Regions from separate parts of the Streptomyces sp. NPDC058279 genome, predicted to be linked through region 3. Evidence: riboswitches for the same ligand, from Rfam matches in the RefSeq annotation. Region 3 holds a riboswitch; each other region holds the start of a gene.
The links. A riboswitch is a leader RNA that binds a small molecule or an ion and turns the genes downstream of it on or off. The one in region 3 is predicted to bind cyclic di-AMP.
Positions count from the first base shown of each region.

Region 1: it holds a riboswitch for cyclic di-AMP, as region 3 does, so the genes downstream of both, ACFVXJ_RS27130 (transglycosylase family protein) here and ACFVXJ_RS13035 (LysM peptidoglycan-binding domain-containing M23 family metallopeptidase) in region 3, are expected to answer to the same signal.
Region 2: it holds a riboswitch for cyclic di-AMP, as region 3 does, so the genes downstream of both, ACFVXJ_RS14870 (M23 family metallopeptidase) here and ACFVXJ_RS13035 (LysM peptidoglycan-binding domain-containing M23 family metallopeptidase) in region 3, are expected to answer to the same signal.

Region 1 covers NZ_JBHVYA010000019.1:106,708-113,740, reverse strand. The annotation lists gene ACFVXJ_RS27150 (exopolyphosphatase) at 1-361, opposite strand, end outside; gene ACFVXJ_RS27145 (DUF501 domain-containing protein) at 358-897, opposite strand; gene ACFVXJ_RS27140 (septum formation initiator family protein) at 951-1,439, opposite strand; gene eno (phosphopyruvate hydratase) at 1,552-2,847, opposite strand; gene ACFVXJ_RS27130 (transglycosylase family protein) at 3,154-3,858, opposite strand; cyclic di-AMP (ydaO/yuaA leader) riboswitch at 3,862-4,030, opposite strand; gene ACFVXJ_RS27125 (transglycosylase family protein) at 4,307-5,362, opposite strand; gene ACFVXJ_RS27120 (cytochrome P450) at 5,477-6,751, opposite strand; gene ACFVXJ_RS27115 (globin domain-containing protein) at 6,867-7,033, shown strand, end outside.
Region 2 covers NZ_JBHVYA010000006.1:260,247-267,279, forward strand. The annotation lists gene ACFVXJ_RS14855 (GNAT family N-acetyltransferase) at 1-1,623, opposite strand, end outside; gene ACFVXJ_RS14860 (HPr family phosphocarrier protein) at 1,808-2,089, shown strand; gene ACFVXJ_RS14865 (GntR family transcriptional regulator) at 2,327-2,992, opposite strand; gene ACFVXJ_RS14870 (M23 family metallopeptidase) at 3,240-4,037, opposite strand; cyclic di-AMP (ydaO/yuaA leader) riboswitch at 4,050-4,208, opposite strand; gene ACFVXJ_RS14875 (M16 family metallopeptidase) at 4,408-5,775, opposite strand; gene ACFVXJ_RS14880 (M16 family metallopeptidase) at 5,796-7,033, opposite strand, start outside.
Region 3 covers NZ_JBHVYA010000005.1:250,732-257,764, forward strand. The annotation lists gene hpnH (adenosyl-hopene transferase HpnH) at 1-96, shown strand, start outside; gene ACFVXJ_RS13025 (aspartate aminotransferase family protein) at 93-1,496, shown strand; gene ACFVXJ_RS13030 (tyrosine-protein phosphatase) at 1,517-2,323, opposite strand; cyclic di-AMP (ydaO/yuaA leader) riboswitch at 2,682-2,851, shown strand; gene ACFVXJ_RS13035 (LysM peptidoglycan-binding domain-containing M23 family metallopeptidase) at 2,856-3,845, shown strand; gene ACFVXJ_RS13040 (SGNH/GDSL hydrolase family protein) at 4,009-4,794, shown strand; gene ACFVXJ_RS13045 (MBL fold metallo-hydrolase) at 4,985-6,187, shown strand; gene ACFVXJ_RS13050 (ATP-binding protein) at 6,453-7,033, shown strand, end outside.

The DNA.
Region 1 (7,033 bases), on a different contig from region 3:
CGGTGAAGGAGAACTCCGCCTCCTGGTCGCCGGTGATCACCTCGGGCTCCACGCCCAGGATGTCCAGCACCCCCCGGACGAAGTCCTCGCGGTTCTCGGCGTCCCGCGAGGCCGAGGTGGCCACGAACCGCACCCGCTCGGCGCCCAGCTCCTTGATCACGGCGGCGTACTCGCGGCAGGCCGCGAAGGTGCGCTCCAGCGCCTCCGGCGCCAGCCGGCCCGTCTTGTCGACGCCCTGGCCGAGCCGGACGATGGTCATCCGGCGGTCCAGTTCCACGAACCCACCCGTCGCGGCGTCACAGTCCGCGACCAGCAGCCGGATGGAGTTCGTACCGCAGTCGATGCCCGCCACCCGGGTCACCGCGACGACTCCTTCTCACCCGTGCACGGCGTGACACAGGGCCCCTTGGCCCACCACTCCGGCAGCATCGCCAACGCCTCGTCGCCGAACGGGTTCACCCCGGGCCCGGCCGCGAGCGAGTGGCCGACCAGGACGTGCAGGCACTTCACCCGGTCCGGCATGCCACCGGCGCTCGGGAAGCCCTGGAGCACCTCGATGGCGTCGCGGCGGGTGATGTAGTCCTCGTGCGCGGCCCGGTAGGCCGCGGCCAGCTCCGGGTCCTCGGCGAGTCGGGCCTGCATCTGCTTCATCACGCCGTTGGCCTCCAGCGTGCCGATCGCACCGGCGGCGCGGGGGCAGGTCAGGTAGTACAGCGTCGGGAAGGGGGTGCCGTCGGGGAGCCGGGGCGCGGTCTCCACGACGTCCGGCTGCCCGCAGGGGCAGCGGTGGGCGATGGCGCGCAGGCCGCGCGGCGGGCGGCCGAGCTGCTGCTCGAACGCCTCGATGTCCGCGGCGGTCGGCTCGGTGCGGTCGGTCTGGGGCGGGGGCGTCTGCATGCCTGGAGTGCGTCTCTTCGTTTCGTAAGGGTGGTCTGGGTCAGTCGCCGGGGTCAGTCGCCGGGCCGGTCGGCCTTGTCGACGCCGTCCCAGACGTTCGAGTACCAGGGCCGGTCGGAACCGGCCTGCCCGGTGCGGCGGTGCTCGGCGGCCTCGGCACCGGGGTCGTTCATGATGTAGCCGACCTCGCCGGGGCGCAGGAAGTGCAGGTGCTTGCGCGCCTGCTGCTCGGCGTAGGCCGGGTCCTGCCAGCGGGCCTTCTCGTCACGCAACTGTTCGAGGCGCTTGCGCGCGCCGTCGGCGGCCCGCTGCTGGTCCGCGATCTCCGAACGCTGGGACACGTACTGGCGCATCGGGTACGCGAGGGCGACGACCAGCGTACAGAGGACGAGCACCAGCAGCGCCGCCCGGCCGGTGAGCCGGCTGCGGCGGACCTGGCGGCGCGACTGCGAGCGGTAGACGTGGGCGGCGGTCCGCTCGCCGAGCTGCTTGAGCCTGGTCGCGGTCGAGAAGGTGGAGAACCGATCCCGGTTCCCGGCCATGGTCCCGCCTCCCCTTCGCACGCGGTACGCAATACGTCCCCGCACACGGTACGGGACCGAGTGCGGGGACGTACGGAGGCCGGCGCCGCGAGGCGCTCATTGGCCCTGGTGCCTACTGGTCCGCGAAACGGAACCGGGGGAAGGCCGAGCGGCCCGCGTACACGGCGGCGTCGTCGAGGATCTCCTCGATGCGCAGCAGCTGGTTGTACTTGGCGACGCGGTCCGAGCGGGCCGGGGCGCCGGTCTTGATCTGGCCGCAGTTCACGGCGACGGCGAGGTCGGCGATGGTGACGTCCTCGGTCTCGCCGGAGCGGTGCGACATCATGCACTTGAAGCCGTTGCGCTGGGCCATCTCGACGGCGTCCAGGGTCTCGGTCAGCGAACCGATCTGGTTGACCTTGACGAGCAGGGCGTTCGCGGAGCCCTCCTCGATGCCGCGCGCCAGGCGCTCCGGGTTGGTGACGAAGAGGTCGTCGCCGACGATCTGGACCTTGGCGCCCAGGCGGTCGGTGATGGTCTTCCAGCCGGCCCAGTCGTCCTCGAACAGCGGGTCCTCGATGGAGACCAGCGGGTACGCCTCGACGAGCTCGGCGTAGTAGTCGGTCATCTCGGCGGCCGAGCGGGACTGGCCCTCGAACTCGTACTTGCCGTCCTTGTAGAACTCGGACGCCGCGACGTCGAGCGCGAGCGCGATGTCCTTGCCCGGGGTGTAACCGGCCTGCTTGATGGCCTCGATGATGAGGTCGAGCGCGGCGCGGTTGGACTCCAGGTTCGGGGCGAAGCCGCCCTCGTCGCCCAGACCGGTGGAGAGGCCCTTGGTGTGCAGGACCTTCTTGAGGGTGTGGTAGACCTCCGCGCCCCAGCGCAGCGCCTCGGAGAAGGACTCCGCGCCGATCGGGGCGATCATGAACTCCTGGATGTCGACGTTGGAGTCGGCGTGCGACCCACCGTTGAGGATGTTCATCATCGGGACGGGCAGCAGGTGCGCGTTCGGGCCGCCGAGGTAGCGGAAGAGCGGCAGGTCCGACGCCTCGGACGCGGCGTGCGCGACGGCGAGGGAGACGCCGAGGATGGCGTTGGCGCCGAGCGAGCCCTTGTTGTCGGTGGCGTCCAGGTCGAACATGGCCTGGTCGATCAGCCGCTGCTCGGTGGCGTCGTAGCCGACGAGCTCCGGGCCGATCTGCTCGATGACGGCGAGGACGGCCTTCTCGACACCCTTGCCCATGTAACGGTTGGGGTCACCGTCACGGAGCTCGATGGCCTCGAATGCACCGGTGGAGGCGCCGGACGGGACTGCAGCACGGCCGGTGCTGCCATCGTCGAGGCCCACCTCGACCTCGACCGTGGGGTTGCCTCGGGAGTCCAGGATTTCCCGGGCTACGACGACGTCGATGGACGGCACGAGCATCTCCTTCTGGGATGTGACGCTGGGTGTGCGGTGGCAGGGGGCCGTGGGACGGCCCTGCCGACTAGAGCCTAACCGGCTCCGGGCACTGGACCGGCCGACCGCCCGGGTCCTGGGACGAAAAAGCGGCCGTACGCCTGCTTTCCCGGACAAAGGGACCGCCCGTGGACCGCCTCCCGGCCGTGGTCCGGCCCGGATCCGGCCGCGATCCAGCCATGATCCGGTCCGATCCGGCCGCGGACGCGCCACCGCCCGGCGCGTGGAGGGGTACGCGCCGGGCGGTGGTCGGACTCGGTGTCACCCGAGGTTTCAGCTCAGCTTCAACTTCTGGCCCGGGAAGATCAGGTCGGCGTCGGAGACGATGTCCTTGTTCAGCTCGAACAGCTTCTCCCAGCCGCCCTTGACGGCGTTCGCCTCGGCGATGGTGCCCAGGGTGTCGCCCTCCTTGACCTCGTACGAGCCGTTGCCCGTCTTCGGGGCCTCGGTCTTCGGGGCGGCCTTGGGGGCGGCCTCGGAGCGCTCGGAGCGGGTGACCGGGGCCTCGGGCCGCTTGGTCTCCTTCTTCGGCGCCGGGGCGGCCTTGGTCTCGACCTTCGGCTTGGCGGGCTTGGGGGTCTCGGCCGAGCCGCCGCCGCTGTACGAGGAGTTCGACAGGCCCACGCCACAGGACGGCCACGCACCCTTGCCCTGGCCCTTGAGGACCTTCTCGGCGATGGCTATCTGCTGGGCCTTGGAAGCCTGGTTGGCCTGCGCGGCGTACGCCTTGCCGCCGTAGGCGGCCCAGGTGGAGGACGTGAACTGCAGGCCGCCGTAGAAGCCGTTGCCGGTGTTGATGGCCCAGTTGCCGCCGGACTCGCACGCCGCGACGCGGTCCCACTCGGCGCCGGTCGCGGCGCTGGCGGAGCCGGCCGCCATGAGGGGCGCGGCGACGGCGACACCGGTGACACCGGCGAGCGTGACGATGCGGGTGGCCTTGGAGGCGCGGCGGTGCTTGCCCTTGCCGGAAAGCAGCATGGAGTTTCTCCTCACCGACGCCTACGAGGTGAGCTGTCGGGTTCGGGCGAGTGAGTTGCCCGGCCGCGCGACCAGCGCGCGGCTTAACCCCTAGCCGGTGTGACCGTCTCTCGACGGCCGCTCCCGGCGCTTACCTTGGTTCCCCCGCTCCTGCCTTCGGCGCTTGACGCGACGACTGTTCTCTCCGTCCGCCGGCAGGATTCGGCGATGCGGTCGAAGAGGCCCGCGGTGGCGAGCGATTCAGAAGGTAGACAGGTCTCTCCCCGATGTTCAACGAGGGACATCGGGGAGAAATCGACCTGCTTGCGTTCCGCTTAGGGGCGTTTTCGCAGGTGAGGGCGGGGTTTGCGGGAGCTTCGGTACCAGACACGCCAGTTGACCGGAAGAGACGCATGTCTCACTTGCGGATAACGGGCATTCAGCTCTTTACGCATGCCCGAAGTGCCCGTTATTTCTTGGTTAGATCCAGATTCTGACCGGGCTTGATGAGGTCGGCGTCCTTGCCGATGACCTGCTCGTTGGCCGCGTAGAGCGCGTTCCAGCCCCCCTTGAGCCCCTTGGCGTCCGCGATGGCGGTCAGGCTGTCGCCCGCCTTCACCGTGTACGTGGGGTCCGACGCGGCGTCAGTGGCCGCGGGCGTCTCCACCGCCGCCGGGCCGCGGTGCTTGCCGCCGCCCGCCGTGGCGGAGTCGGTGGTGGGCGCGTTCGACGTGGCGGACGGGGTCCCGGTGGTCGGGTCGGCCGGCGTGGAGGGGGTTCCGGACGGGGACGGCGTGACCGGGGTCGTCGGGGTTCCCGAGACGTCGCCGGGGCCGGTCGGGGTCGTCGGGGTCGTCGGCGCCGTGCCGGTCTGGTCGCCGGGCTGGGTCGGTGTCGTCGTCGGCAGGTCCGGATCGGGCATGACGGGCAGTCCGCTGTTGGGGGCGAGCGGCGCGATGGGCAGCGTGAACGGCGCCGTGGCGGACGGGCTCGGGGCGCCGGCGGCCGGGGCGGCCGGGGTGGGCGCGCCGAAGTCGGTGGCGGGGTCGCCCGCGTCGGTGCCCGGCACCGCGTCGTCGGGGCGGGAGGGACTGGGGGCGACCTGCCGCGGGGTCCCCAGTGCGCCCGGGTCCACGTTCGCGGCGGGGCCGTCCTTCACCAGCCCGGACGACGCCGCGCACAGCGGCCACGCCTGGGGGCCCTGGGACGCCAGCACCCGCTCGCCCACGGCTATCTGCTGCGACCGGCTGGCGAGGTCGGGACGCGCCGCGAACTCCCGGCCGCCGGCGCTGTTCCACTGGTCCTGGGTGAACTGCAGTCCGCCGTAGGCCCCGCTGCCGAAGTCCGCGCTCCAGGTACCGCCGCTCTCGCATTCGGCGACGCTGTCCCACGTGGACGTGTCGGCGGCCGAGGCGTTGGTGGCCGCGAGCAGCGGCAGCGCCAGCGCGGAGCCCGTGACTCCTGCGGTGACGACGAGGGCGGGTACCTGGCGGGGGCGTCTGTGGCGGCCGTTCCCGGAACGCATGTAGTGCACCTTTCGCATAACGGCGGGGTAACGGCAGAACCTAGCCCCCTTCGAACGCATGTCACAAGTTCGGCCGGTAACTGACTGCGGGTCAGGGGCTGTCCCGTTACGCCCTCATGTGTTTCGGGGTGTGAAGCGGACCGGAAGGGTGCGCAGGCCACGCATGATGAGTCCGCCCCGCCACCGCAGGTCCGAAGGTGGAACGGCCAGTTCCAGATCCGGCAGACGCATCAGCAAACTCGCGAGCGCGGTCTGACCTTCGAGCCGGGCGAGCGGCGCGCCGAGGCAGTAGTGGATGCCGTGGCCGTACCCGAGGTGCTGATTGTCACTTCGGGAGAGGTCCAGGGTGTCCGGTTCCGCGAACCGCTCGGGATCGCGGTCGGCCGCCGCGAGGACCACCAGGACCGGGTCGCCGGTGGCGATGTCCTGTCCGCCGAGGACGACGGGCTCGGTGGCGAAGCGCCAGGTCGCGAGCTCCACCGGGCCGTCGTAGCGCAGGAGTTCCTCGACGCCGGTGGCGAGCAGGGCGCGCTCCCCGGCGGCCAGCGACGCCTGGAGGCGCGCGCGCTGGCCGGGGTTCATGAACAGGGCGTGCAGCCCGTTGCCGATCAGGTTGACCGTCGTCTCGAAACCGGCGAAAAGCAGGATGAAAGCCATGGCGGTGGCCTCGGCCTCCGTCAGGTGGTCGCCGTGGTCACTGGCCCGGATCAGGTCCGAGATGAGGTCATCGCCCAGATCATCCCTTTTGCGGTGGATGAGTTCACCGAGGTAGGTGCGCATCTGCTTGACCGAGCGGGCGACACCGCCGCGCGGCCCGCCACCGTGTCGGATCATCATCCCGGCCCAGTCCCGGAAGTCGTCCTGGTCCTCGCGCGGTACGCCGAGCAGCTCGCAGATGGCGTAGATGGGGAGGGGGAACGCGAACTCGTGGATGAGGTCCGCCTCACCCCTGCTCTCGAACCGCTCGATGAGCTGGTCGGTCAGCTCCTGCACCCGCGGGGTGAACGCGGCCACCCTGCGCGGGGTGAACGCCTTCGACACCAGCCGCCGCAACCGGGTGTGGTCCGGCGGGTCGATGTTCAGCAGGTGCGTCATCAGCTCGGCCTTGCGCTCGCCCGGGATGCCGGTCTTGCCCTTGGCGTGCGCCGGCTCCGCGTGGTGCGCCGGGTTCTTGCTGAGCCGCTGGTCGGCGAGGGCCTGGCGGGCGTCGGCGTACCGGGTCACCAGCCATGCCTCGACCCCGCTGGGCAGCTTGGTCCGGTGCACCGGCGCGTGTTCGCGCAGCCAGGCGTACGCCGGGTACGGGTCGGTGGCGAACTCCCAGTCGAACAGGGTGGGGCCCTGGGGGGAGAGGGGGTCTTCGGGGGCTGCGGGAGTCGGCTCGTGCACCCGTCGACCGTATCCCGGCCGCCGGCCCGCACCCGCTATGGGCGGTTCGTCGGGGGCTGGCCGTAGATACCCCTTCGCTTGACCCGGCCGCGTTCGCCGTTCCTACTTCGGTGCTGTGGACGTAAGGATCTTGAAGAGCAGCTTCGCCGTGGTGGAGAGACGCGCCGAACACGCGGCCAGGTTCTTCTACTCCCACCTCTTCTGGCACCACCCCGAGATCCGTACGCTCTTCCCCGCCTCCGGGCAGGAGATGGAGCGGCAGCGGGACCGGCTGTTCGCCGC
Region 2 (7,033 bases), on a different contig from region 3:
GTCCTCCGGGGAGGCGGCCGTCGTCAGGTCCAGCGGCGCCAGCGGTCGCAGCCCCTCCGTCAGGCAGGCGTCGTACGTGAGCACCCCCAGCGACTCGGAGTTGCCGAGGATCGCGACCCTCGGCCCGGCCGGCAGCGGTTGCCCGGCCAGCAGCAGGCCGACGTCGACCAGCTCCGTGACGGTGTCGACCCGGATGACGCCCGCCTGCCCGAGCAGTGCCGAGACCGTGGCGTCGGGCAGCCGGGTCCCGGGGACGACGTGCCCGGCCGGGGTGTGCCGCCCGCCGCGCGCCACGACCACCGGCTTGACGGCGGCCGTCCGACGGGCGAGGCGGGTGAACTTGCGCGGGTTCCCCAGGGTTTCGAGGTACATCAGCGCCACCTCGGTGGCTTCGTCCTCGTACCAGTGCTGGAGGATGTCGTTGCCCGAGACGTCCGCGCGGTTGCCCGCCGAGACGAACGAGGACAGTCCCGCGCCCCGCCGCAGCAGCCCGGACAGGAGGGCGATGCCGATCGCGCCGGACTGGGTGAACAGGCCGATCGGCCCCCGCTCGGTGGCCGGGGACGGGGCCAGCGAGGCGTTGAGTTCGACATCGGGGGCGGTATTGATCACCCCGAAGGCGTTCGGCCCGATCAGCCGCATCCCGTAGGACCGCACCTGCCGCAGCAGGTCGCGTTGGCGCTCCTGTCCGGCCGGGCCGCTTTCGGCGTATCCGGCGGACAGCACCACCAGCCCCTGCACGCCGTGCTCCCCGCACGCCGCCACCGCGTCCGGCACCCGTCGCGCCGGGACGGCGATCAGCGCGAGGTCGACCGGGGCTCCGATGTCGGCGACCGAGCGGTAGGCGCGTACGCCGTCCAGCAGGTCGGCGTCGGTCGCCTCGTTGATCGCGTAGAGGTGACCGTGGAAGCCGGTGTCGCGCAGGTTGCGCAGCGCCGCCGCCCCGACGCCCGCGCCGGAGCGACTGACGCCGATCACCGCCACCGAGCCGGGCGCCAGCAGCCGCTGGACGGAGCGGGCTTCGGCGCGCTGTTCGCGGGCGCGCTGCACGGCGAGCGACTCGGCGGTGGGTTCCAGGTCGAGGGTGAGGTGGACGGAGCCGTCCTCGAAGCTGCGCTTCTGCTGGTAGCCGGCGTCCGTGAAGACCTTGATCATCTTGGTGTTGGCGGGCAGCACTTCGGCGACGAACCGGCGGATGCCGCGCTCGCGGGCCACCGCGCCGATGTGTTCGAGGAGCGCGGAGGCGACGCCGCGCCCCTGGTGGGCGTCCTGGACCAGGAAGGCCACCTCGGCCTCGTCGGCGGGGGTGGACGCGGGCCGTCCGTCGGGGCCGATCCGGTCGTAGCGGACGGTGGCGATGAACTCTCCGCCGATGGTCGCGGCGAGGCCGACGCGGTCCACGTGGTCGTGGTGCGTGAAACGGCGCACGTCGCGGTCGGAGAGCCGGGGGTAGGGAGCGAAGAAGCGGTAGTACTTCGACTCGTCGGAGACCTGCTCGTAGAAGCTGACCAGCCGGCCGGCGTCATCGGTGGTGATGGGCCGGATCCGGGCGGTGCCGCCGTCGCGCAGGACGACGTCCGCCTCCCAGTGGGCCGGGTACGAGAGGTCCGACTCGATGGTCATGGGCACACCCTAAGGGGCACATCACCCGGGTGGCGCGTGCGCGGCGCATCAGGCACATCAGGGCCGATGCGTGCAAGCTGGGGAAGGCCGAACGGTCGTGGGCCGGGGTCGGAGGCAGGTCCCGGCATTCCGGGCGTCGTGAGAGACTGGTCTAGACAACCGCAAGAACCTGAAGGGCATCACCATGGCAGAGCGCCGCGTCAACGTCGGCTGGGCCGAGGGCCTGCACGCTCGTCCCGCCTCGATCTTCGTCCGGGCGACAACCGCTTCCGGAGTCCCGGTGACCATCGCGAAGGCCGGCGGCGACCCCGTCAACGCCGCTTCCATGCTGGCGGTCCTGGGCCTGGGCGCCCAGGGCGGCGAGGAGATCGTCCTCGCCTCCGAGGCCGAGGGCGCCGAGGCCGCGCTGGACCGCCTCGCGAAGCTCGTCGCCGAGGGCCTCGACGAGCTCCCGGAGACGGTCTGACCCCTGCGACCCTTCGGTCGTCCGTACGCGACGAAGCCGCGGCCCCCGTGAACCGGGCGCCGCGGCTTCGTCGCATTTCCACCCCGAATTCAGCTTGCGGGAAATGATCCATCCTCGCGGATCGGCCACCGCCACCGCATTCACGCCGTGCGCGCAGCGCGATAGGCCGGAATTCTCGCCCCGCGCGAGGGGCCGCCCGGGAGGCCGAATATCGCTCCCCTTTGTATACGGATCGTGTTAATACCGGCCGCCCGCCGTGTTTACGGCAGGTTGCGAAGTCCTCACCCTCGGCCGGTGGGATCCGGCCGCCCGGTCCGCGTGCAGTCCGGTCAGCGTCCGGGCGCGCTCCGCGTCGCCCCGCGCGACCGCGTCCACGATCGCGCCGTGCTCGGCCCAGGAGTCGACCGGCCGGACCGGGGCCGTCACCACGTACATCCAGGCGATCTTGTGCCGGGTCTGGGTCAGCACGGAGATCAGCCCGGGGCTGGCGGACGCCTGGGCGAGCGTCTCGTGGAACCAGCCGCCCAGGGCGCGCAGATCCTCGCCCCGGCCGCTCCTGGCCCGTTCCTGGCCCAGCCTGACCAGCCCGCGCAGCACTTTGAGGTGGCCCTCGGTGCGCCGGCGGGCGGCCCTGGCGGCGGCGAGCGGCTCCAGGACCGCCCGCAGCTCCAGCAGGTCCGCCGCCTCCTGTTCGGTGGGCTCGGCGACGCAGGCCCCCGCGTGCCGACGGGTGGTGACGAACCCCTCCGCCTCCAGGGTGCGCAGCGCCTCGCGGACGGGGACGCGCGAGACTCCGTACCGGCGGGCGAGGACCTCTTCGGTCAGTCTGCCGCCCGGTTCGAAGACCCCGGAGACGATGTCGTCACGAATTGCTGTGCATACCGCGTGCGCAGGAATACGCAAGACCGGACTCCGCTCTCATTCCGACTGCCGTTATCGGCGCTGCCGCCACGACCGTACTGCGACTCTATTGCAACACGCGACGATTTCCGAGGGCGGCCGGAAATACGAAACATTCGCCGGGGGCGAAGAGGTGCGGCGACACACGTCGAAGGCCCCGGCTCGGTGAGCCGGGGCCTTCGACGGAAGTGGTGCGGACGTACGTCGGGCCGCTCGTACTTCGGCGCTCGACGTCGGGCCGGTCGTACGGTCAGACGTTGACGCCGTGCGAGCGCAGGTACGCCACAGGGTCGATGTCCGTGCCGTACGTGGCGCCGGTGCGGGCCTCGAAGTGCAGGTGCGGGCCGCTGGAGTTGCCCGTGGAGCCCGAGATGCCGATCTGCTGGCCGGCGGTGACCTGCTGGCCGACGGAGACGCTCAGCGAGTTCATGTGTCCGTACTGCGTGTACGTGCCGTCGTTGTGCCGGATGACGACGTTGTTGCCGTACGCGCCGCCCCAGCCCGCCTCGACGACGGTGCCCGCGCCCACGGCGTGGACGGTGGTGCCCTCGGCGGCGTGGAAGTCGATGCCCGTGTGGCTGCCGGAGGACCACATGCCGCCGCCCGCCTTGTACTGCGTGCTGACGTACGAGCCCTCGATCGGGGCGACGAAGGTGTTGAGGCGCTTGCGCTCCTCCTCGCGGGCCGCGCGCTCGGCGGCGTCCCGCTCGGCCTTCGCCTTGGCCTCCGCGAGGCGCTTGGCCTCGGCGGCGTGCGTCTTGGCGTCGGCCTCGGCCTGCGCCTTGGCTGCGGTGGCCTCGGCCGCCCGCTGCTGGGACTCGGCCTGGTTCTGGATCTCGCTCTGGAGCTCGTCGGCGACGACGACGGCGCTGAGGCCGGTGTCCTCCATCGAGGGGGCCGCGGCCTTGTCCGCGGCGAACGCGGGACCGGCCAGGGTGCCGACGACGCCCGTGGTGGCGAGGGCGGCTATGCCGGCGTAACCGGCGGTCTTGCGGCTCAGACGGCTGGAACCACGGTGCTTACCGGCGGCACGACTGCCAAACGCCATGAAGGGTTTGATCCTTTCCTTCCCTCTCGCCTACCGGGTTAGCTGACGGGTTCGGAGCAGGAAGGTCTCCTACGGGCCCCTCTTGCGAGGTGGTCCGATTCACCCCAGGGACGCATGTGGGTCCCCGGCTCCCCAGGCTCGCGCCTGACGGGGACTCGGCGATCGCTGCCCGGTGCCGCGGGTGCGGCGGGCACAACTGACGGACAGCACGCCCGACGCTAGGCGGATCTTCAGTCAATCTCCAAACAGACGCGCGCTTTTGTTACCTACGCCACACCGCATACGAACAACCGCACCACCAAACAGGCAAAAGGGACTCCGGCCGCCAAACCGCCGGAGCCCCTCGCGCCAAGAGGCGAGTAAAGCCAGGTCAGTTGGTGACGACGGTGACCTCACCGATCCCGAGGGCCCGTACGGGCTCCGCGATCTGGGCCGCGTCGCCCACCAGGACCGTGACCAGCCGGTCCACCGGGAACGCGGCGACGACCGCCGAGGTCGCCTCCACCGTGCCGGTCGCGGCGAGCTGCGCGTACAGCCGCGCCTGGTAGTCGTCCGGGAGTTCCTGCTCCACCTGGTCGGCGAGCGTGCCCGCGACCGAGGCCGCCGTCTCGAACTTCAGCGGGGCCACGCCCACCAAGTTCTGTACGGCGACGTCCCGTTCGACGTCGGTCAGACCGCCCTCCGCGAGGGTGCGCAGCACCGTCCAGAGGTCGTCCAGCGCCGGACCGGTGTTGGGCGTGTCCACCGAGCCGCTGATGGCGAGCATCGAGGCGCCCTTGCCGTCGGCGGTGGAGCGCAGCACCTGGCCGAACGCGCGCACCCCGTAGGTGTAGCCCTTCTCCTCGCGCAGCACCTTGTCCAGCCGCGAGGTGAGGGTGCCGCCCAGGCAGTACGTGCCGAGCACCTGGGCCGCCCAGACCCGGTCGTGCCGGTCCGGGCCGATGCGGCCGATCAGCAGCTGCGTCTGGACCGCGCCCGGCCGGTCCACGATGATCACGCGACCGGTGTCGTCGGCCGTCACCGGGGGGACGGGCAGCGGCTCGGCGTTGCCGCCGGTCCAACCGCCCAGGGTGTCCGCGAGGACCGCGTCCAGGTCGATGCCGGTCAGGTCGCCGACGACCACCGCGGTGGCGGTGGAGGGGCGCACGTGGGCCTCGTAGAAGGCCCGTACGGCGGCGGAGTCGATCCGGGCCACCGTCTCCTCGGTGCCCTGGCGGGGCCGGGACATCCGCAGTGCGGACGGGAAGAGCTCCTTGGAGAGCTCCTTCGCGGCGCGGCGCTGGGGGTTGGCCAACTCGTGCGGGATCTCGTCGAGCCGGTTGCGCACCAGTCGGTCGACCTCGCCGTCCGCGAAGGCGGGGGCCCGCAACGCCTCGGCGACCAGGCCGAGGGCCTTCGCCAGGCGGGAGGCCGGGACCTCCAGGGAGACCCGGACGCCCGGGTGGTCGGCGTGCGCGTCGAGGGTGGCGCCACAGCGCTCCAGCTCGGCGGCGAACTCCTCGGCGGAGTGCTTGTCGGTGCCCTCCGACAGGGCGCGGGCCATGATGGTGGCCACGCCGTCCAGGCCCTCGGGCTCCGCGTCCAGCGGTGCGGCGAGGTTGATCTCGACGGCGATGACCTGCTGCCCCGGGCGGTGGCAGCGCAGCACGGTCAGGCCGTTGGGCAGCGCGCCGCGCTCGGGGGCCGGGAAGGCCCAGGGCTTGGCCTCGCCGGCCTGCGGCTGCGGGTGGAGGGTCATCGTGACGGCTGCGGTGTCGCTCACTGCTCCGCCCCTTCGTTCTGGGTGTCGTCGATCTCGTCGGACTCGTCGGACGCGTCGGACTCTCCGCTGAGCGGCTCGTACACGAGCACCGCGCGGTTGTCGGGCCGCAGCCGGGCCGCGGCGACGGCCTGCACTTCCTCGGCGGTGACGTCGAGGACGCGCCCGACCGCGGTCAGGGCGAGCTGCGGGTCGCCGAACAGGACCGCGAAGCGGCACAGTTCGTCGGCGCGGCCGGCCACCGTGCTCAGCCGGTCCAGCCACTCGCGCTCCAGCTGCGCCTGGGCCCGCTCCATCTCCTCGGCCGTCGGGCCCTCGGCGGCGAACCGCGCGAGCTCCTCGTCCACGGCCGCCTCGATGGCGGGCACCTCGACCCCGCTGGAGGTCTTCACGTCCAGCCAGCCCAGCGAGGGCGCGCCCGCGAGGCGCAGCAGGCCGAAGCCCGCCGCGACGGCGCTCTGGTCGCGCCGGACCAGGCGGTTGTGGAGGCGGGAGGACTCGCCGCCGCCGAGGATGGTCAACGCCACGTCGGCGGCGTCGCACTCGCGGGTGCCGTCGTGCGGAAGCCGGTAGGCGGCCATCAGCGCGCGGGCCGGGACCTCCTCGACGATCTCCTCGCGGAGCTGGCCGCCCATGACCTCGGGCAGCGAGCCGTCACGCGGCGGCTGCTTGCCGTCGTGGGCGGGGATGGTGCCGAAGTACTTCTCCACCCAGGCGAGCGTCTGCTCGGGGTCGATGTCGCCGACGACCGACAGGACGGCGTTGTTCGGCGCGTAGTACGTACGGAAGAACGCGCGGGCGTCCTCCAGGGACGCGGCGTCCAGGTCGGCCATCGAGCCGATGGGCGTGTGGTGGTACGGGTGGCCCTCGGGGTAGGCGAGGGCGGTCAGCTTCTCGAACGCCGTGCCGTACGGGACGTTGTCGTACCGCTGGCGGCGCTCGTTCTTGACGACGTCGCGCTGGTTCTCCATGGACTCCTCGTCCAGGGCGGCCAGCAGCGAGCCCATGCGGTCCGCCTCCAGCCACAGCGCGAGCTCCAGCTGATGGGCGGGCATCGTCTCGAAGTAGTTGGTGCGCTCGAAGCTGGTGGTGCCGTTGAGCGAACCGCCGGCGCCCTGGACGAGCTCGAAGTGCCCGTTGCCCGGTACGCTCGCCGAGCCCTGGAACATCAGGTGCTCGAAGAGGTGAGCCAGACCGGTCCGCCCCTTGACTTCGTGGCGGGAGCCGACGTCGTACC
Region 3 (7,033 bases):
GAGCCGACCGCCGTCCTCGCCACGATGGGCTCCCTCAAGGAGTCCCTGCGCGCGGCCAGGGAGACGATCGGCGGCAACCGCGGCACGTCGGCATGACGTCCGCGACCGGCGGGGGCAAGGGCTTCGACCTCGGGGCCCTGCTCGCGGAACGCGGTGCCGAGCGGTACGAGCTGCACGCCCGGCACCTCAACCACCAGCTGCCCCGGATGCTGCGCACCATCGGCTTCGACAAGGTCTACGAGCGGGCCGAAGGCGCCCACTTCTGGGACGCCGAGGGCAACGACTACCTCGACATGCTCGCCGGGTTCGGCGTGATGGGCCTCGGCCGGCACCACCCGGTGGTCCGCCGGGCGCTGCACGACGTCCTGGACGCCCAGCTCGCCGACCTCACGCGCTTCGACTGCCAGCCCCTGCCCGGCCTGCTCGCCGAGAAGCTGCTCTCCCACAGCCCCCACCTGGACCGGGTCTTCTTCGGCAACAGCGGCACGGAAGCGGTGGAGACGGCCCTCAAGTTCGCCCGGTACGCCACCGGACGCCCCAGGGTCCTCTACTGCGACCACGCCTTCCACGGCCTGACCACCGGCTCCCTCTCGGTCAACGGGGAGGGCGGCTTCCGCGACGGCTTCGCGCCCCTCCTCCCCGACACGAAGATCGCGCTCGGCGACCTGGCCGCGCTGGAGCGGGAACTGAAACGCGGCGACGTGGCCGCGTTTGTCGTGGAACCAGTCCAGGGCAAGGGGGTCCTCGCGCCCCCACCCGGTTTCCTGCTCGCCGCGCAGGACCTGTTGCGCCGCCACAAGGCGTTGCTGATCGCCGACGAGGTGCAGACCGGCCTCGGACGTACCGGTGATTTCTACGCGTACCAGAACGAACCGGGAGTGGAACCTGACCTGGTGTGCGTGGCCAAGGCCCTCTCCGGGGGCTACGTACCGGTCGGGGCGACCCTCGGCAAGGATTGGATCTTCAAGAAGGTCTACTCCTCCATGGACCGGGTGCTGGTGCACTCCGCCAGCTTCGGATCCAACGCCCAGGCGATGGCGGCGGGGCTGGCCGTGCTCAGCGTCATGGAGGACGAGGGGATCGTGGCCCGTGCCCGGGCGACGGGCGACCTGCTGCGCGGCCGGCTCGCGGCGCTGGTGGACGAGTACGAGCTGCTGCACGAGGTGCGCGGCCGCGGGCTGATGATCGGCATCGAGTTCGGCCGGCCGTCCTCGCTCGGGCTGCGCAGCCGTTGGACGATGCTCCAGGCGGCCCGCAAGGGGCTCTTCGCGCAGATGGTCGTGGTGCCGCTGCTCCAGAAGCACCGGATCCTCACCCAGGTCTCCGGGGACCACCTGGAGGTCATCAAACTGATCCCGCCGCTGATCATCGACGAGCAGGACGTGGACCGGTTCGTCGGCGCCTTCCGCGAGGTCATGGACGAGGCGCACGGCGGTGGCGCCCTGATGTGGGACTTCGGCAGGACGCTGGTGAAGCAGGCCGTCGGCAACCGCTGACGGCCCGCCCGGCAGTCGCGTCAGTCGAGGAGCCGGTCCCTGAGCCGGCCGAGGGTCGCGGGCGTGAGTCCGAGTCCCTCGGCCAGGTAGGGCTCCACCCCGCCCCAGGTCTCGTCGATCGTCTCGAAGGCCGCGGTCACGAACTCGGCGCGGGCGTCGAAGAGCGGAGCCAACAGCTCCATCACCTCGGGGGAGCGCGCGTCGGCGGAGTCGTCGCCGCGGCGCACCCGGTAGCGGTTGTGCGGGGCGTTCGACTCCAGGTAGTCCGCCACGATCGCCTCGCGCTCGACGCCGAGGGCGAGGAGCGTGACGGCGATCGACAGTCCCGCCCGGTCCTTGCCGGCCGCGCAGTGCATCAGGGCGGGCACGCTGTCCTCGGCGAGCGCGTGTACGACCCGGCTGTGCTCGGCCGTCCGGCCCCTGATGATCGCCCGGTACGAGGTCCGCATCCGGGCGGCGGCCCTGCCCTCGCCCAGGAGCCCCCGGAGCTGACCCAGGTCGCCGTCCCGGACCATGGTCCAGAATTCCCGGCCGTCCGCCGGATCCGTCAGCGGGATGTTCACGTTCCGGACGCCAGGCAGATCGACGTCCGGTCCTTCCAGCGCGTGGTCGGCCCCGTTCCGGAAGTCGAAAACGGTGTGGAGGCCGAGCGAGGACAGGAATTCCACATCGTTTTCGGTGGCATGCGCCAGATGTCCGCTTCGGAAGAGAAGTCCCGACCTGACCCTTCGTCCGTCGGTGGTCGGCAGTCCGCCCACGTCACGGAAATTGCGCACTCCGGACAGTTCGGGCCCGGTGGGTGGGTCGGCGGCTATCTGCTGGGTCACGAGTCGGGTCCTCCGCATCGTCATGGGCCGTCGCGGCCGGGTGGCGGCCGCGACCGTCGGGCCGACGCCACGCTGTCCGAATTAGGTCGGTTGAGAACAACTTGCCGTATCCGGGGGCGAGATCGCGCCGGATCCCGTGAGCCAGATCATACGGTGACCGAGCGTGCCTGATCGCGAAACCCGAATTCCCTTGTCCGGGCGGTTGTTGCGGGGCCGGAATGGACGGAGGGTGACGGGAATTCAGTGGCCTTCTCAAATCTGCTATTCCGTCAGGGAATTCATGGCTTGTTGTGTGTGCCCCCACTCGATTACCTTCGCGATCGATCCGGGTGGACCGCCGAATCCTGCCGCCGCCCGGGAACCGCACCCGACTATTCACGCGCGCGGCAGGAGCGGGGGAACCAGGTAAGCCGCTGTTCCGGATCTTCCCGCCGGAACGGCTCGGGGTGAAGTCGTACACCGCTGCGTACGGCCGGACATCTCCAGTCCGAACCCGACAGCTCACCTCGCAGGCGACGGAGAGGAATTCGTCATGCCCGCACACGGCAAGCACCGCCGCCCGAAGTCCCGTGCCATGTCCCGCGGACTGGCCGCCGCCGGCACCGGTGGCGCCGCCCTGGCGCTCCCGCTGATGGGTGCCGCCGGCGCCCACGCCGCCCCGGCCGCCGCCCCCGCCGCACCGCCCGTCCAGGCCCCGCTGCTCCCGGTTTCCCAGCAGGCCGCGCCCGTCGCGGCCCCGGCGACCGCCCCCGGCGTCTACACCGTCGTCCCCGGCGACTACCTTTCGAAGATCGCCGCCGAACGCCATCTCTCCGGCGGCTGGGAGCGGCTGTACGCCGACAACCGCGAGGCCGTCGGCGCGAATCCCTCCCTCATCCACCCGGGCCTGAAGCTGACCCTCGGCGCCCGCGCGGACCACGACGCGCACGGCGACCACGCCTCCGCCGAGACGGCCTCCCGGGACTCCGGCGCGGCTTCGGCCCCGGCCTCCTCGGACGACTCCTCCACCACGGCTCAGGCACCCTCCGAGCCCGGCTCCGGCAGCGGTTCCGCCGAGGCGCCGCAGGCCGCGCCGTCCGCGCAGGGCTCCGGCTCCGCCGCCGGCACGGTCTCGGCGTCCGGATTCGTCGCCCCGGTCGACGGCGGGACCTCCACCCCGTACAAGCAGGCGGGCAGCATGTGGTCTTCCGGTTACCACACCGGCGTCGACTTCATCGCGAGCACCGGCACCACCGTCAAGGCCGTCGGCGCCGGCACCGTCGTCACGGCCGGCTGGGGCGGCGCGTACGGCAACGAGGTAGTGATCCGGCACGCCGACGGCAAGTACTCCCAGTACGGCCACCTCTCGCAGATCTCCGTCTCGGTCGGCCAGAGCGTCACCGCCGGACAGCGCATCGGACTCTCCGGCGCCACCGGCAACGTGACCGGCCCGCACCTCCACTTCGAGGTCCGCACCGGCCCGGCGTACGGCTCCGACATCGACCCGCTGGCGTACCTGCGCTCCAAGGGCGTCAACGTCTGACGGGCCAGGGCGGGCGCCCGTGGACGCGTGAGGCCGGCACCCCCGAGGTGGTGCCGGCCTCACGCGTTTCTTATTCCTCATGTGCATCGTGGCGTAGATCACGGTCCGTCAAACCCTGCTTACGTTGGCGTAGGTCGCCCGTGGGGGTGAAGGATGTGGTGCTGTGGCAGCGACGACGACGACACTCAAGACCATCGGCTCGTACGCGGCGATCGGGGACAGCTTCACCGAGGGCGTGGGGGACCCGGGACCCGGGGATTCGTACCTGGGCTGGGCGGACCGGCTGGCCGTACTCCTGGCCGACCAGCGGGACGAACACGATTTCCGGTACGCGAACCTGGCCGTCCGGGGGAAGCTCCTCGACCAGATCGTGGCCGTGCAGGTGCCGAGGGCGAAAGCCCTCGCACCCGACCTCGTCACCTTCTGCGCGGGCGGCAACGACATCATCCGCCCGGGAACCGACCCGGACGACGTGGCGGAGCGCTTCGAGGCGGCCGTCGCCGACCTCGCCGGCTCCGTGGGCCGCGTCATGATCACGACCGGCTTCGACACCCGGGGCGTGCCGGTCCTCAAGCACCTCCGGGGCAAGGTGGCGACATACAGCGCGCACGTGCGCGCCATCGCCGACCGGTACGACTGCCCGGTGCTCGACCTCTGGTCCCTCAAGTCCGTGCAGGACAGGCGGGCGTGGGACGCCGACCGGCTGCACCTCTCGCCCGAGGGGCACACCCGGGTGGCGCTGCGCGCGGCCCAGGTCCTCGGCCTGGACGTGCCGGCCGACCCCGACCAGCCGTGGCCGCCGGAGCGACCGCGCGGCTCGGTGGACGTCACGCGGGACAACATCCAGTGGGCGCGCGAGCACCTGGTGCCCTGGATCGGACGGCGGCTGCGCGGCGAGTCCTCCGGGGACCACGTCGAGGCGAAGCGGCCGGACCTGCTGCCGTTGTAGGGCGTACGCGCCGACGGGGGGTCGGGGCGGCGGGGCGGCGCAAGGGGGTCGGGTCGGCGGGAGCGGGGCGGGCGGGGCCGGTGGATCGCGACACGCCGGGGGGCGCGAGCGGAATCCTCGGGGCCCGGTGTGCGTTGGGATGATCGTAGTCACGCACGACCGTCCTGCCCCCATCCTCACAGGAGGCGCCTTGTCCGGCTCCCGTCCCTTGCGTCCGCGGCTGCGTGCCCTGCGACCCGAAGCCTTCGGCGCGGACCCGTCCGGCGCGCGGCTGGAGCGCATCCTGCGCTCGCCCCACTTCGCCGACGGGGTCTTCCAGAACCCGGTGGGGGCCCGGACCAGGCCGTCCGGTTCCATGGCGGAGTTCGCCAAGATCTACTTCCACAAGGAGCAGCGCCTGCGGCGCAGCCCGGGTGCGCCGATCCCGGTCTACCCGACGACGCTGGCCGAGCTGGCCAAGCCGCCGGTGAGCGGGCTACGACTGACCTGGATGGGGCACTCCAGCGTCCTCGCCGAGATCGACGGCCGTCGGGTGCTGTTCGACCCGGTGTGGGGAGAGCGGTGCTCTCCCTTCCCGTTCGCCGGACCGAGGCGGCTGCACCCGGTACCGGTACCGCTGGCCTCGCTGGGCAAGATCGACGTCGTGGTGATCTCGCACGACCACTACGACCACCTGGACCTGCCGACGATCAAGGCGCTCGCCGGCACGGACACGGTGTTCGCCGTCCCGCTCGGCGTCGGAGCCCATCTGGAGCGCTGGGGGGTCCCGGCGGACCGGCTGCGCGAGCTGGACTGGAACGAGAGCACCAAGGTCGCCGGGCTCTCCCTCACCGCCACCCCCGCCCGCCACTTCTGCGGGCGCGGTCTGCGCAACCAGCAGTTCACCCTGTGGGCGTCCTGGGTGGTGGCGGGCGACGCGCACCGGATCTACCACAGCGGCGACACGGGCTACTTCCCGGGCTTCGCGGAGATCGGCGCCGCGCACGGCCCGTTCGACGCCACGATGATCCAGATCGGCGCGTATTCCGAGTACTGGCCCGACATCCACATGACCCCGGAGGAGGGCATGCAAGCCCATCTCGACCTCCAGGGCGGCACACCGAGCGGCACGATGCTCCCGATCCACTGGGGCACCTTCAACCTGGCACCGCACCCGTGGGACGAGCCGGGCGAGGGCACCTTCGCGGCGGCGGAAGCGGCCGGTGCGGCGATCGCCCTGCCGGTACCGGGCCGGCCCTTCGAGCCGGGAGCCGCCGACGCGCCGGCCGAGCCGTGGTGGCGTCCCTTCGTCGCGAACGCCGCCCCCGCCGCGACCCCGTCCCCCTCCCACCCGACCGCCACGCCGCCGAAGCCGGCGCCGGTCCACGAGGAGCCGGAGGCGGTGGGCTCGTAGCGGCCGCGTGGCGACCTGGCGGGCGGTGGCCGTGCAGCGGTCCGCTGGTCCGCTGGTCCGCTGGGCGGCCGGGCGGATGGGCGGCTCCGAGGCGGGCGGTGGATTCGGGCTCTCGTGCGAGCGCTCCTTCCCAGGCGGTAAGCAGCCCGGTGAAGTTGCCCGACTCGGCGCCCGGGGCGGGAGCGTGCGGTCTAGCGTGGGTACCCGGTGATCAACACCGGTCCTCGCAGTGCCGAGGACCGGGCCCCACGTACCGAGGACCCCGATGTCCGGATACCGCGCCGCCCGCCACGCTCCGTCGAGACACGCCGTCACCGGCCCCGGTCGGCACTTACGCCCCCAGCTGGTCCGGGCCGCCGTCCTGCCCACCCTCGCCGCCGGACTCAGCGGCGCGGCCGCCGTGATCTTCACCTTGCAACTCGGAGGCGGATCGGGCGCCCGGGACCCCCGGCTCTGGCCCGTCCTCACCGGCTGCGGGCTGCTCGTGATGGGTGCGCTCGCCGCCGCCCTGCTCGGTGCCCAGCGCGGGGCCCGGGCCGTACGCGAACGGTGCGAGTCCCTGCGCCGCTCCAGCCTGCGCGGCCGCCAGGAACTGCGGGCGGCCCTCGATCGGCTGGAGTGCGGCGAGACGCCGCCCCGCCCGGTGCGCGGCGGTGCCGGCGGGCCGCCGCCGGGCGACGACCCCGCCCGGCTGGACGAGTTCTGGCTGCTGGGGCAGGAACTGCGCGGTGCGCGCGAGCAGGTGTACGGGACCCTCGTCCGGCTCGCCGGCCGGGCCGCCCCGTCCGACAGCGACCGCAAGGTCGAGGTCTTCGTCAACCTCGCGCGTCGGCTGCAATCCCTCGT